DNA from 3 places in the Shewanella sp. 6_MG-2023 genome. Region 3 is predicted to be linked to each of the others. Evidence: riboswitches for the same ligand, from Rfam matches in the RefSeq annotation. Region 3 holds a riboswitch; each other region holds the start of a gene.
What was found. Region 3 has a riboswitch for cobalamin ahead of Q4533_RS15185 (TonB-dependent receptor). Riboswitches for the same ligand answer to the same signal wherever they lie in the genome.
Positions count from the first base shown of each region.

Region 1: linked by a shared signal. The riboswitch ahead of Q4533_RS15960 (TonB-dependent receptor) and the one ahead of Q4533_RS15185 (TonB-dependent receptor) in region 3 are both predicted to bind cobalamin.
Region 2: linked by a shared signal. The riboswitch ahead of Q4533_RS07715 (ABC transporter ATP-binding protein) and the one ahead of Q4533_RS15185 (TonB-dependent receptor) in region 3 are both predicted to bind cobalamin.

Region 1 is NZ_JAUOQU010000030.1:17,951-22,242, reverse strand. It holds gene Q4533_RS15960 (TonB-dependent receptor) at 1-1,814, opposite strand, end outside; cobalamin riboswitch at 1,933-2,099, opposite strand; gene cobS (adenosylcobinamide-GDP ribazoletransferase) at 3,008-3,781, opposite strand.
Region 2 is NZ_JAUOQU010000010.1:8,034-12,325, forward strand. It holds gene metH (methionine synthase) at 1-433, opposite strand, end outside; gene Q4533_RS07710 (histidine phosphatase family protein) at 731-1,432, shown strand; cobalamin riboswitch at 1,571-1,743, shown strand; gene Q4533_RS07715 (ABC transporter ATP-binding protein) at 1,861-2,748, shown strand; gene Q4533_RS07720 (iron ABC transporter permease) at 2,790-3,887, shown strand; gene cobT (nicotinate-nucleotide--dimethylbenzimidazole phosphoribosyltransferase) at 3,912-4,292, shown strand, end outside.
Region 3 is NZ_JAUOQU010000027.1:29,957-34,248, forward strand. It holds gene Q4533_RS15185 (TonB-dependent receptor) at 84-2,069, opposite strand; cobalamin riboswitch at 2,202-2,421, opposite strand; gene Q4533_RS15190 (hypothetical protein) at 2,637-3,221, opposite strand; gene Q4533_RS15195 (DUF3622 domain-containing protein) at 3,397-3,735, opposite strand; gene Q4533_RS15200 (U32 family peptidase) at 3,815-4,292, opposite strand, start outside.

The DNA.
Region 1 (4,292 bases), on a different contig from region 3:
TGGTAACTCAAGCTCACAAAATATTCCATCCCTGGATTGTTGTAGTTGCTGACGGTCATATAGTCATCATCAAGTATGTTGTTGGTTTTCACACGTAGTTGCCATTTGTCGTTAAACCAATATCCCATGCTGACATCGACCCTATGGTAAGCATCAAGGTGTTGGCCGTAACCTGAATAGCGTTTGCCTTGATAGTGATAGCTTACGAGTAGGTCAAAGTGTTCCCATTGATAGCCCACACTATAATCAAACTCGTGCTCACTACGGCCAACAAGTTCTTCATCATTTTTAGTGTCTTTGGCATCTAAATAGGTGTACGAAATCCGGTGGTCTAATTGCCACAGCTTGGTATTTAACGATAACTCTAAGCCTTTTATCTTGGCTTCATTGATGTTGGCAGGTTTCCATATGTAACCATCTTCATCAATCGGTGCCCAAGCAATGAGGTTATTAATATCGTTTTGGAATAAACTGATATAACCTTGAATAGCAGAGCCCCTATAATTAAGGGTTAATTCATAGCTTTCAGAGGTTTCGGAGGATAAATCTGGGTTTCCTGTTCCAGGCCAGTATAAGTCATTAAAAGTAGGTGCTTTAAAGCCTGTGCCTGTGCTTGCCGTTAAGCGCCATTGATCAGAAAAGTTATAGGCTGCACTTAAATTATAAGAAGTTTCATTGTCGATATTTTCAACGTCATCATATCGGACAGCCCCTTCAAATAGAACGTTATGCCATTGGTATTGAGCCAGCGCATAAATTCCCCAAACTTCTCGTTCATTGACAGCATAATCCCCATTTACGGACTCGTTATACCAATCCACTCCGCCGATAACAGTCAGTTCATTAGATGCTTTAAATTGGTTTGTCCAATTTATTTGATCGCGAGTTGTTTCGTATTTTTGTCTCGCGACATCCGGGTTATCACCGCGAAAATTGACATTTGAATCTTGAGATTGACCAATATTTAATTTACTCGTGAGTTGCTCGCCCTGATATTGGGTGCCAACATTCCACAAATAATTGTCAAAATCAGCTTGGTCAGTGCCGCCACTGGCGTAAATATCATCGTGTTCGCTATTACCAGTGTCATATTGTAGACTCCAGCTAATATCCCATTGGTCAGAGATATTTTGCAAACCCGCTACAGTTAATCCTATGCGGTCATAGCCATCATCATCAGCTTCTTCTGGAGCGCCATTATGGATATTATATCCATCTGAACGTTCACTGTTTACTGTGATAGTACTTTGACCATCACCATGTGCCACTCCCGCACCTACAGTGCCTCGTAGATAGTTATTACTACCTAACTCGGTACTGGCAAACCATTCACCACCATTAAGTTGGCGAGTAAATATTTGTATTACGCCGCCAATAGCATCACTGCCCCAAATAGAAGCTCTAGGGCCTTTTATGACTTCTATCCGCTCAATATTTTGTGGAGAAAGGGAGCCAAAATTGACAGCGTTTAGGGGGGCAGATCCAACCCTTAAACCATCAATAAGCACCAATGAATGCCCAGAGCTGGTGCCTCGTATACTCACTGAAGCCGTTTGTCCAGCCCCACCATTTCGAGTCACACTTAAACCTGGTAATGCTTCTAGAACATCAACTACTGATTTGGGATTAAGCACATCAATTTCTTCACGTTCAATGGTATTAATTACCGTAAGTTGTGAGTCTGGTGTGCTCTCAAAACGTGTTCCAGTGACCACGATTGTTTCATGCACTGGGACTGCAGGTGCTGCAGCATTTACACTGTAAGTTTGAAAAATAGCTAATGTGATAGCTGATAAACGCAGTTTAAAACTCATTATTGTTGCCTTGTTATGCTGAGTTTAAAATAGCGGGAGATGCGCTGCTTGTTAATAATTGAGTAACTAGTAGCGAATAGAAAAAATCCAATCTTTCTATGTCTCAAGAAACCCGCTTGAGTACATCGAACAATTAGGTCGGTCTCCTGGCTCACAGCATCTAGAAATACACCTTCCCGATATAAAGTCAGTGGTAAAAAGTATTTCGCTCTGTTTACAGTTGCAGGTACAGCTGTGGGGTCTCACCACATTCCCAAAAATAACACCCTAATTGTATTGATAGTGATAAAGCTTGTTCGCACAACTCATTGTTGTGAACTGTTACTTTACCCATCGATGATGTGGTGGAATATAATCAATTATTGGTAGTTGGAATGTGAAAATGGTCACAGGTTTATTTATATGGACTAAAGTGTGTGACTTTTAACAGTACTTTTGTGGTGAGACTTTATGGGGCGGTTTTTCTTGCTTTAAATATGAGCTATTTTTACTTGTAATAAGATTTAGGTTGAAAATTAATTTTATAATATGTTTAAATTACTGTTAAAAGTAACATATTAAAAATTATTAAGCATTGCTATTATTTGTTGTGAGAGTTGTTTTACGCATATCGTAATAGAGATGTTTAAAACAATATTCACAACATTTGAATGTAACCATAATTGTTTGGTTTATTCTTATTTTGATATCGTTTTTTTCTGCAAGTTAAATGTTATTTGAAGTCATATTTTTATATTGTGGCTTTTTTGATATTTTTTAATATATACTTCCACCCAAAGTATATGGTAAAACTGAGTAATAACTTCATCACTCTTACTTGGTAACCCTGCATTATGAGGTTAGAGGCATCTAACCTCATTTTTTTTGAGGCTAAATTTTCATCACGGAACCTATGTGTAATTTTATACATGATAGGTTGTTTACGCTTAAGTGTGATTGCTAGAATGCAAATGTTAGCAGTGAGACTTTTAAACTAGATAGGAAAGTTAGTTGCTGAGGAACGTGTTTTTATTTTTTAAATAAAGACTCTCTATGAATTAATCAGCAACTGGCTGAAATAAAAATATTAAGTGTTATCACTTTTAAACTAAAGGGTTTTCCATCACCTTAATATTTTTTACTTTAACATGTTAAGTGCACTAATCCTGTCTGGTTTTGATTTGTAATCACTAGTTTCAATAAGTATTAATATACTAATATGTCCAAATAACAAAGCAAATATAAGTTAATAACTCTATTACTTGCTGCGTTGCGCCAAGGGTGTCACCTGTATATCCATTTATTTGTTTTTTCATTAACTTGAGTAATAAAACAAAAGCTATCAACCAAGTTGCTAGTAATAATAAAGTTAAGCTGCTTGGCAGTAAAAGCAATCCAGGGAAACCACATGCAGTTAGTATCAATAATGTGTTGTAGTTGATAGTATTTGATTTTTGTGGTGTTTTGTTTTCCCCTATACGTGCATATTCAAGAAAGAATGGCACCATGCCAGAGATAGCTCTGCTAGCACCATGTGCAGTTATTAATGCGAGCATGACTTGCTGCATACTGAGTAGCTGCAGGCTACTCAGTTTTATTGCAAAGGTTGATATTAATGCAAGTACCCCATAGGTGCCAATCTGGCTATCTTTCATTATTGCTAACTTTCTGCTTTTATCCCAACCTCCACCAAAGCCATCAGCGAGATCGGCCAAGCCATCTTCATGAAAGGCACCGGTTGCAAGGATGAGTATTACCAAAGTCACAACGCACGCAAGGGAATGAGGAACTACTAAGCTAAGTGCAAAGTATACAGCTGCGCCAAAAAAACCTATAAAAAGACCAACCAATGAAAACCAACGACTAGCAGCCGCCACAGTCTTTTCATGAAACATCATGTGATTTGTAAAAGGAAAGCGTGTTAGAAAACTAATGGCTGCAAGAACTTCATTAAATATATTGTTTTTTTTTATGTCTAAGTTACTCATAACTTGTTTTTTCTCTTTAATCTTGTGGGGTTAGTGATAGAGTATTTTAAGATTACTATTTATGGTTTGCATAATGTTACTGAGAACTTGTTAGGGCAAAAGTGGGGGAGAGTAACCACTTTTTCAATATCATTAAATTTTTTTGATTGAATGGATATTTAATATAGTGATTAACTCAAATTAGGTATGAGTAATAGATCACAAGTTTCTTTTTAAGGAAGAAAGACTGTGCTTTTTCACAGCTTTCAACTGCAATGTAATTGAGGTGAACTAATATTGAATACTGTCAACAACATAAAATTTCAATTGGAACTTTTTAACAGCGTCCATTGCTTCCAGCATAGCAGGTTGAGCTAAGTTCTCCACAGCAGGCACGGCTGAACACATCATTTTATATATAATAGGAAGCCTTGCGTTCAAATCCCTATCTCTCCGCCATATTTAAGACGAAAGGCTCATCAGAAATGATGAGCCTTTTTTCGTTTAACTTACTAAAAATATTGAAGATTAA
Region 2 (4,292 bases), on a different contig from region 3:
AAGTGCGGTTGGTTGGCCCAAGCACCCCTGCAACATAGCGTTTAATACCCGTTTGCGCAGTAACGTCATCAGCGGCTTCACGGGCAACTTTGGCGCCTTCAAGGTTAATTTCTGCTGACAACGACTGCATGTCGTAATCGGCCATAGCAATCGTGGTGGCATTAAAGGTATTGGTTTCAATAATGTCAGCACCCGCTAACAGGTATTTAGTGTGGATATCTTTAATGATTTGGCGTTGGCTTAGCACCAACATGTCGTTGTTGCCTTTTACGTCACAGTGCCAGTCTTTAAAACGCTCACCACGATAGTCGGCTTCTTCCAGTTTGTAGTCTTGAATCATTGTGCCCATGGCACCATCGAGGATAACTATGCGCTGTTTTAGCGTATTTGTAAGTTGTTCAAGTACCTGACTGTAGGAAGTCGACTTCGCCATAACGTATTACCTTAATTGCTTTTATGCTAATCACTTAATCGAGCGTTAAATAACACGCTAACTTAAGTAGTTAGTGGATTGTGTTAACGGTTTTAGATGAAATAAGCATACCTTTATTTATGCTTTTATAGGGCAGAATAATGCGAAATTCCCTGTAATAAAATTCATCTTAAAATATTTTGTTTGGACATTTAAACGTATAGACGTCCATAATACGTTTAAATAGATTGTAAGAGCAAGCCCATTGCTCACACTAAAAACATAAGCCAATTGAAACGGCCGATGGAGTCTCCTTAGATGAAGCAAGCTAAGATAATATTGTTACGCCATGGCCAATGTGAGGGCGACAGTATTTTGCGGGGTAAAACCGATGTGGCGCTAACTGATTTGGGGCTAACGAACATGCACCAGAGTGCGGCTAAGCTAGGGCTATTAGGTTGTTTGCCATCACTGCAGCTATACAGTTCGCCTTTGGTGCGCTGCCATGCGTTTGCCGCTGAATTAGCGCAGCAGTTAAACCAAGTGAGTGCTGATTTAGCTTTACAGGTTGAGATAATGTCTCAATTACAGGAAATTGATTTTGGCTTGTGGGACGGAAAAAGCTTTGCAGAGCTTTATCAGCATAGCGCTAAAGCGTTAGATGCCTATTGGGATAACCCTTGGGAGCATGGCGCGCCCCAAGCTGAGCCCATGGCTGAATTTGAACAAAGGGTGGCGCAGGCTTTTGCGCAAATAACCTTGCAAGCTTACAACTTGGCTGAAGCTCATACTGCTGAGGCTAATAGTGCTAAGGCAACAGCATCAGCCACTGCTCTGGTAGTGACTCACGGTGGAGTTATCCGTCATATTATCGCTTTGGTGTTAGGGCTTGAGCGCTGTAAAGGGCTATATGGACAACTGAATATAGATTATGCCGCGACGGTAACCATTGATGTGTTTTGGCCTGAAGCTGATGATAAATCGACTAAACCCGTCTATCGTTTAAACTGGAATAATTAGTTTTAGCCTAAAATTAGCAGAAAAAACTAACTTCACTTAGGCAGATATACCGTACAATATAAGCCGCATTTATTAAGTGCAATAAAATTTCAAATTAAGTCAATTTAGCTGCAGTTGAGTGCTTGTGTGAAATGCTTTAAGCAACACCAGTATCAAGCGGTTCGCTAAATGAGTAGGGAATCGAGAACTAGCCTAAATGCTGTTTAGCTCGAACTGTACCCGCAACTGTAAAATAGCATCTCATCACTTGTAAGATAAGTGATTAATGAATGCCATTAAGTCAGATACCTAGCTTAGTTTTTCTTGCTGAATTAGCAGCACCTAACAACAACTTGAGCGGGTAACTCAGGCGGAGTTTGTATCGTGATCAGTATTAAAACCCCTGATGTGGCTAAACATGCCTCTTGGATAACCGCAGGGGTAGTATCTTGACTACTGCGGCATTAACAGTTGATCAGCTAAGCTGGTCAGTTGCAGACAATGAGATCCTTTCTCAAGTCAGTTTTGCCTTGCAACGTGGTGAAATGCTAGGGCTTATTGGCCCTAATGGTGCGGGTAAATCCAGCTTACTGCGCTGCTTGTATCGCTATATCACCCCTGATGCTGGCAAAATCAGCTTATTTGGCGACAATATTAATGGTTTTTCTCATAAACAATTGGCCACTAAGGTTGCCGTAGTGCAGCAAGAGTCACCCCATTATTTTGATATGACCACCCATCAACTGGTTTCTATGGGCTTAACGCCCCATAAAGGACTTTTTGAAACCAATACCCAAGCAGATGCAGATGATATTGCCAAGGCGCTGGCTAAAGTGGGTCTTGAGCACAAAGCCTTGCAGCAATATGAGCAGTTATCTGGCGGTGAAAAACAGCGGGCATTAATTGCACGGGCTATCGTGCAAAAGCCGCAGTTATTGATCCTTGATGAGCCGACTAATCATTTAGATATTCGCTATCAAATCCAAATTCTTGAGTTGGTTAGGCAACTTGGCATTAGCGTGATTGCCTCTATTCACGATCTTAATTTAGCCAGCGCAATGTGCGATAGATTGCTGTTACTTGATCAAGGAAAGTGCATCGCTCAAGGTTTACCTGATGAAGTATTAACAGAAACCATTTTGGGGAACGTGTTTGATGTTTGCTGCCAAATATCAAGTCACCCACAGCACGGTAAACCGTTAATTACCTACTTTTATGGTTATCAAAGTCATTATGACAATGCTAATCAAAACACTTGTCAAAGCTCGCAGCAAAACGCATATCCAAGCTCTGAACAAAAACATGGCCAATCAAACCACGGGCAGGGCGATAAATGACAGCCATTGATGCCACACAATCAGTGAAGCTAGCAAAGCAGATGAGTTTAAGTTTTAAGCATAAGCTACTGCTGTTTGTTACTGCCATAGTGACCTTAGTTACTCCAATCGCCGCGGCAAGTTTCGGCGCTGCTAATATCAGTTTTGAACAGGTCGTTAGCTTGTTTGCTAATTTGGCATTAGGTACAGGTGAAACAGATTCACTAACGCAGCGGATTGTGTTTGAGCTGCGTTTTCCAAGAATTATTTTAGCCTTTGTGGCAGGCGCAGGTTTGGCGCTTGCGGGCAGTGTATTGCAAACGGTGACACGTAACCCGTTGGCGGATCCCTATTTATTTGGTATTAGCTCTGGGGCGTCATTTGGGGCGGTATTAGTGCTGAGCTTTTTTGGCAGCCAAGGCTTAGTGCTGCAATGGTTAGCAGAGTCTTCTGGTCATCTTGCCAATGCCATTTTACGTTCAGGCTTATTCAGTAATGATGCCTGGTGGTCTTGGTCATCCATTAGTTTACCAATTGGCGCTTTTATTGGTTCGAGTTTATCTGTGCTGTTGGTATTAGGTTTATCTGGTTTTGGTCGTGCTAGCCAAGTTGAGCGGATGCTATTGTCTGGGGTGGCCACCTCTTTCATGTTCGGCGCGCTAACCAGTTTGGTACTGTATTTTTCAAGCCCTCAAGCGGCGGCTTCAGTATTATTTTGGAGTTTGGGCAGCTTTGCTAAAGCTAGCTGGGCAGGCCTGGTTATCCCATCTGTGGTGGTAGTTTGCAGCATATTAATTATTTTAGCTTTTAAGCGTCAGGTATTAGCCATTCAAGCGGGGGATGAAACGGCGCACTCCTTAGGGGTTAACGTCGCCAAAATTCGCTTAGCAATGCTTATTTTGTGTTCATTAATTACCGCCACGCTGGTGGCAAGTTGCGGCGGCATTGGCTTTGTTGGCTTGATGATCCCTCATACCGTGCGGCTGCTCTATCCTGGGCAACAACCTATTATGATGACGGCATTAGTCGGCGGCATATTTATGGTATGGATTGATGTATTAGCCCGTTGTTTATTAGGCAACCAAGAGTTGCCGGTAGGTATTATCACTGCCGCAATTGGTAGTGTATTTTTTCTTTTTGTATTACGTCATCGTCGATGAGATTGCAGTTTTGGAGAGTAAGGGATGTTTGCGGTAGATCCAGTTAGTCATAAATTTGATGATCAAATACAGCATAAAATTAATCAGAAAACTAAGCCGCTAGGGGCGCTAGGGTTACTCGAAACGCTAGCAATGCAGATTGCGCAAGTGCAACTAACGCCACAAGCTAATATGAAACCAAAGTACAATATTAGGCATAAGTTGAGTATTAATAAGCCTGCTATGTTGGTGTTTGCTGGCGATCATGGTATTGCTGCTCATGGGGTATCGATTGCCCCCAGTGAAGTTACTCAACAAATGGTGGCTAACTTTGCCAATGGCGGCGCTGCGATTAATGTCTTTTGCCGTCAAATGGGTTTAAACCTTGAAGTGATTGATTGCGGCATGTTGCAGCCAGTTGATGAC
Region 3 (4,292 bases):
GTGTAATTAGCTAGATAACAAGTTATTATCGTCTAAAAATCAGACGCTTCGCTTATTATCTGTTAGTTCATTACAAAGGGATTTTAAAAACGATAACCTAAGGTTAAGCGAATTGAGCGACCATTACCCGAGTAATAACCGCTGCCGCCCCATTCCTCAGGAACATAATAGCCAGCACTGACATATTGCTTATCTAACAAGTTGTCAGCACGTAAACTGGCACTCCACTCATTACGGGTATAGTTAATGGCTAAATTAGCCAATACATAGCTTGATAATTTAGGGTCGATATTGGCATTATCGCCTTCCACATAACGCTCACCAGTATAAATACCTTCAGCGAAGATTTGCCACTGTTGGGCAATATCATAACTCACATACGCACGGGCATTATGCTCCGCAACCCAAGAAAGCGCCTTGCCTTCGTTCTCGCCTTCGGTAAATTCAGCATCAATGTAATCATATGATGCGCCCAGCAACCAATCTGCAGCGATTTGCACATCATAAGCGGCATTAACGCCAAAACGAGTTGAAGCATCAGCATTAACGTTAGCACCGCCGCCCTGTGGACCATCAGTGCGCCCTGCGTCATATACAATTTCATCTTCCAAATCTAAACGGTAAAGGTTTAATTTGAAGGTTTGTGTTGTAGTGGTCCAGTCCCAACCTGCTTCATATGAGCGGCCGGTTTGTGGATCAAGACCAAGGGTGGTAATTGGGGTATAGGCTTGCTCATCCACTTTGGCAAAACGGAAATTATCATTGGCGCGAATATAAAAACGATGCGCAAGGCTTGGACGATAATTTAACCCTAACTCAAATGCATGGGCATCATTATCAAGCTCAACACCATTTGCGTATGATAATTGATCTGTTAAGTCATCTGTCACTTCACTGTAACGCCCACCAACTACATAGGATAATGACTGCGTTAATGGCACTGAGGCTTGCACATAAGCACTGGTCACTTTCTGTTCATTATTACGTTGAATGTAAGCAGTATCAAAATCGGCCTCTCCGATACTTAAATCAACCCCAGCAATAATGTCTAAATCACCATTATCTAGCTGATAATTTGCTGTGGCTTTGGGTGAAAAGCTTAATAAACTTCGCTCGATACGCCCAGCACTGCCCCAAATAAAGTTAGTGGTTAGAGTATCAGAGTAAGTTAAATCAGTGGCCAAAGCCCATTCTTTAGTTAATTGGTACTCATAGCCACTGCGCAGCGCTGTGGTCATTTCATGAACATAATCATCATCGGTAAAAGGTGCGGCCTGAGTTGGATCTTGCAGATACTGCTCCAGTGTTAGCGCACCAGGGGCCTGGCGATCATTATCGAAGTAGCTGGCTTCAACAAAGAAATTTTGTAAATCAGTTTGATATTGCAAACGGCCTAGAATTGAGCCGGTTTCACTGTCGTTATTATCGCGATAGTTATCACTTTGATTGTAACTGCCGGCCAAGTAATAATGCCAAGCGTCATTAATTTTGCCTGAAATATCCCCTTTAGCTTCATAAGTATCAAAGCTGCCAGCACTTAATTGCAGTCCGCCGCCGTCTTTATTAGGCGCTTTAGTGATGATGTTAATCACCCCGCCAACAGCTTGATCGCCATAAAGTACCCCAGCACTACCTGATAATATTTCCACCCGCTCAACTTGATTTAACGGCACTGCATTAATGCTAGGAGCCGCAATATCAATATTGTTTAAGCGGCGACCATCAATCAAAATTAAGGTATTGCTGGCGGCTTGAGACGCTGAAAAACCGCGCATGGCAAAAGTCGTACCTGAGTTGTTATCAGACACTTGAATACCCGCTTGAGAACGTAATAACTCCGTTAAGCTCACCGCACCACTAAGCTGAATATCAGCTTGGTCGATCACATTTACATTCGCTGCAATATTAAGAGGATTTGCATCTTGACGACCAATAACCACAATTTTTTCAACCTCTGCATTGGCAGAATTGTCTGTTGTGGTGTCAGCGTAAACAACTGAGGTTGTTGAAGCAGCTAGACCAAATACTAGGCTTAATGCTGATGCGATTTTTGTTAGATTTGTACCCATTTACCTTTAACTCCTGAAAGGAAAAATGGGGCATATTTGCCGCAGCGCATCGTACTCGTAAATTTATCTGTTAGCGATAAGCCATGATTATTTACAAGCAACGAGCTACATTTCGAGATCTGCCCACCGAAATCTCAAAATCATCTATAGGGCCGGTCTCCGGACTTAGGTTAAAGTAGCAAAGCTACTGACGAACATGAATTTTTAACGTTAAATAGCAGCTTAAATTTCACAGCTACAAGCTTTAACGCACTCAGTCCTCACCATTACCGTTGCGGGGGCAGTACTAGATTTTCACTAGTTTCCCGATTATCCCGTGTCGTACACAGGCACCACTATAAATTGACGATAAATTATATAAATTTTTTGATTGCTACGACTTAAAGCAGCCATATAACAAGCTGATATAGTATAACGTGCTTATGGGGATTTTTGATATAACGAAAATGAATCAATCATATTATTCAACTTATTGAAAAATAGTTTGAATAATATGATTACTCATTAATAGCTCGCTTACTGATAAGCGGATTGTTGATAAACCAATTATTGATAAAAAGAAAATGTCTAGAATCGTAACTGCTTAAAATTCGACATAAATTGACGATGATTGGTCGATTTTAATGGCGCTGAGTTTTTATTAAAAACATCGCCGCGCATAGACTTATGCATAAAGTACAAGTCTTCAACGCCTTTAATTACGGCGTAATAACCTATTTCACCTTGCTGTTTAACTGAGCCACCTTGCTGTAAAAAGTTAGCCATAACGGTACAGCCGATAATGCCGTGATACGCTTCTTGACCACCCATCTGGGTTTTTCCAAGTTGCTCATAAACCACCTCACCTTGGCAGCTGTCTTGGTAGGTGCTAGCAAAATTATTTAAAAATCGCTCAGGCTCGATATTTTCTGCCAAGCCCTCAAAGCCTTGAATACAGAATAAATCAGACCAATTATTTAAACTTTCTCCAGCAGGAACAAACTCAGCTTTATACATATTCCCTTTGCTAGAATTAAATGCCATATTCCAGCCAATAGGCAGCTCAAAAGACACACTTTTGGAAAATATTGATAACTCTCTTTTTGCAGCGTTAGTTGCATCTGCTGATTGATTGGTGGTGCTATTGAGGTAAGACTGTGACTCTTTGGCCATTACTTTATTTCCAGGGCCTAATAACAACAGCCCTGAAAATATTATTGTCGTAAAGCAAGCTTTCATACCTAATTCGTCCTTGGTATTGGTGCTGAAAGGTGAAGTTTGGTTTATTCAAAAATAAATACGGCAAACCTTGTCACCAAGTTGTTGCATTACTGTAATGTTTTAACGCTTAATCTTCAACAACATCTGCGCTATCGGCAGCATCTATTTGCTTAGCATCATCTGATAATGCATCTGCTTCATCGGTTAATGCTTCTGCAGCAATTGCATCTGCAATTGATTTAGCCTTAAGTTGTTTTTCTGTTTTACGTTTATTGCGTTCAGCTTGCGTGGTTAAAAAAGCGGGAAGCTCTTGCTTACCCCAAGCTTCAGCCTCGGCTTCTGATGCAAATCCGTCATGACTTTTAGACACAATAGTCTTAGTTGCAGTCATACGACGAGTGATTTCAGTTTTCCAAGTTGTACCAACTTGTTTTACTCTAAAATCATATTTTTTTGCTTTAGTCATTTTGGGCTTTTTCCTACAAATTTATCGCCACGCATCGCGCGTGATAATGGTTATTGAGTAATAAGATGACATCACCTGATTACTTTACTAATTGATTTGATCCAACGATCATCATTTCACATTTTAGGCAATCGAAAACCAGCTTTAAGCGGTCTTTGCCAATATCGAGCACCATTGGGTCAGCTTTAATGCCTTCAACTTCTTTAGGGCATAAATTAAAGCTGTAACGTAAGCAATGCTTAGTCACCATTAATGGTGCATCGGTTAATAGTTTGTTTTTCTCGTAAGTGTCTTCAATTTGAACCACACCGTGTTGCTCATAAAATTCACGAGACTTATCGTTTGCAACATTAGATAAAAAACTTAAATACTTTTGCGGGAAACGCGCTGACTTATCATGCTCAGCTCGCTGTGGTCGCTGGTAGCCTTTTACTCTGGCGTCATGAAAGGCGGCAATGGCATCTCGCCTTAAACCATTAATCACTGACGCTGGTAAAAACCAACGATTAGCACATTCAATCGTTAACTGCTGTAACTGATAGTCACTGTTACCCAGT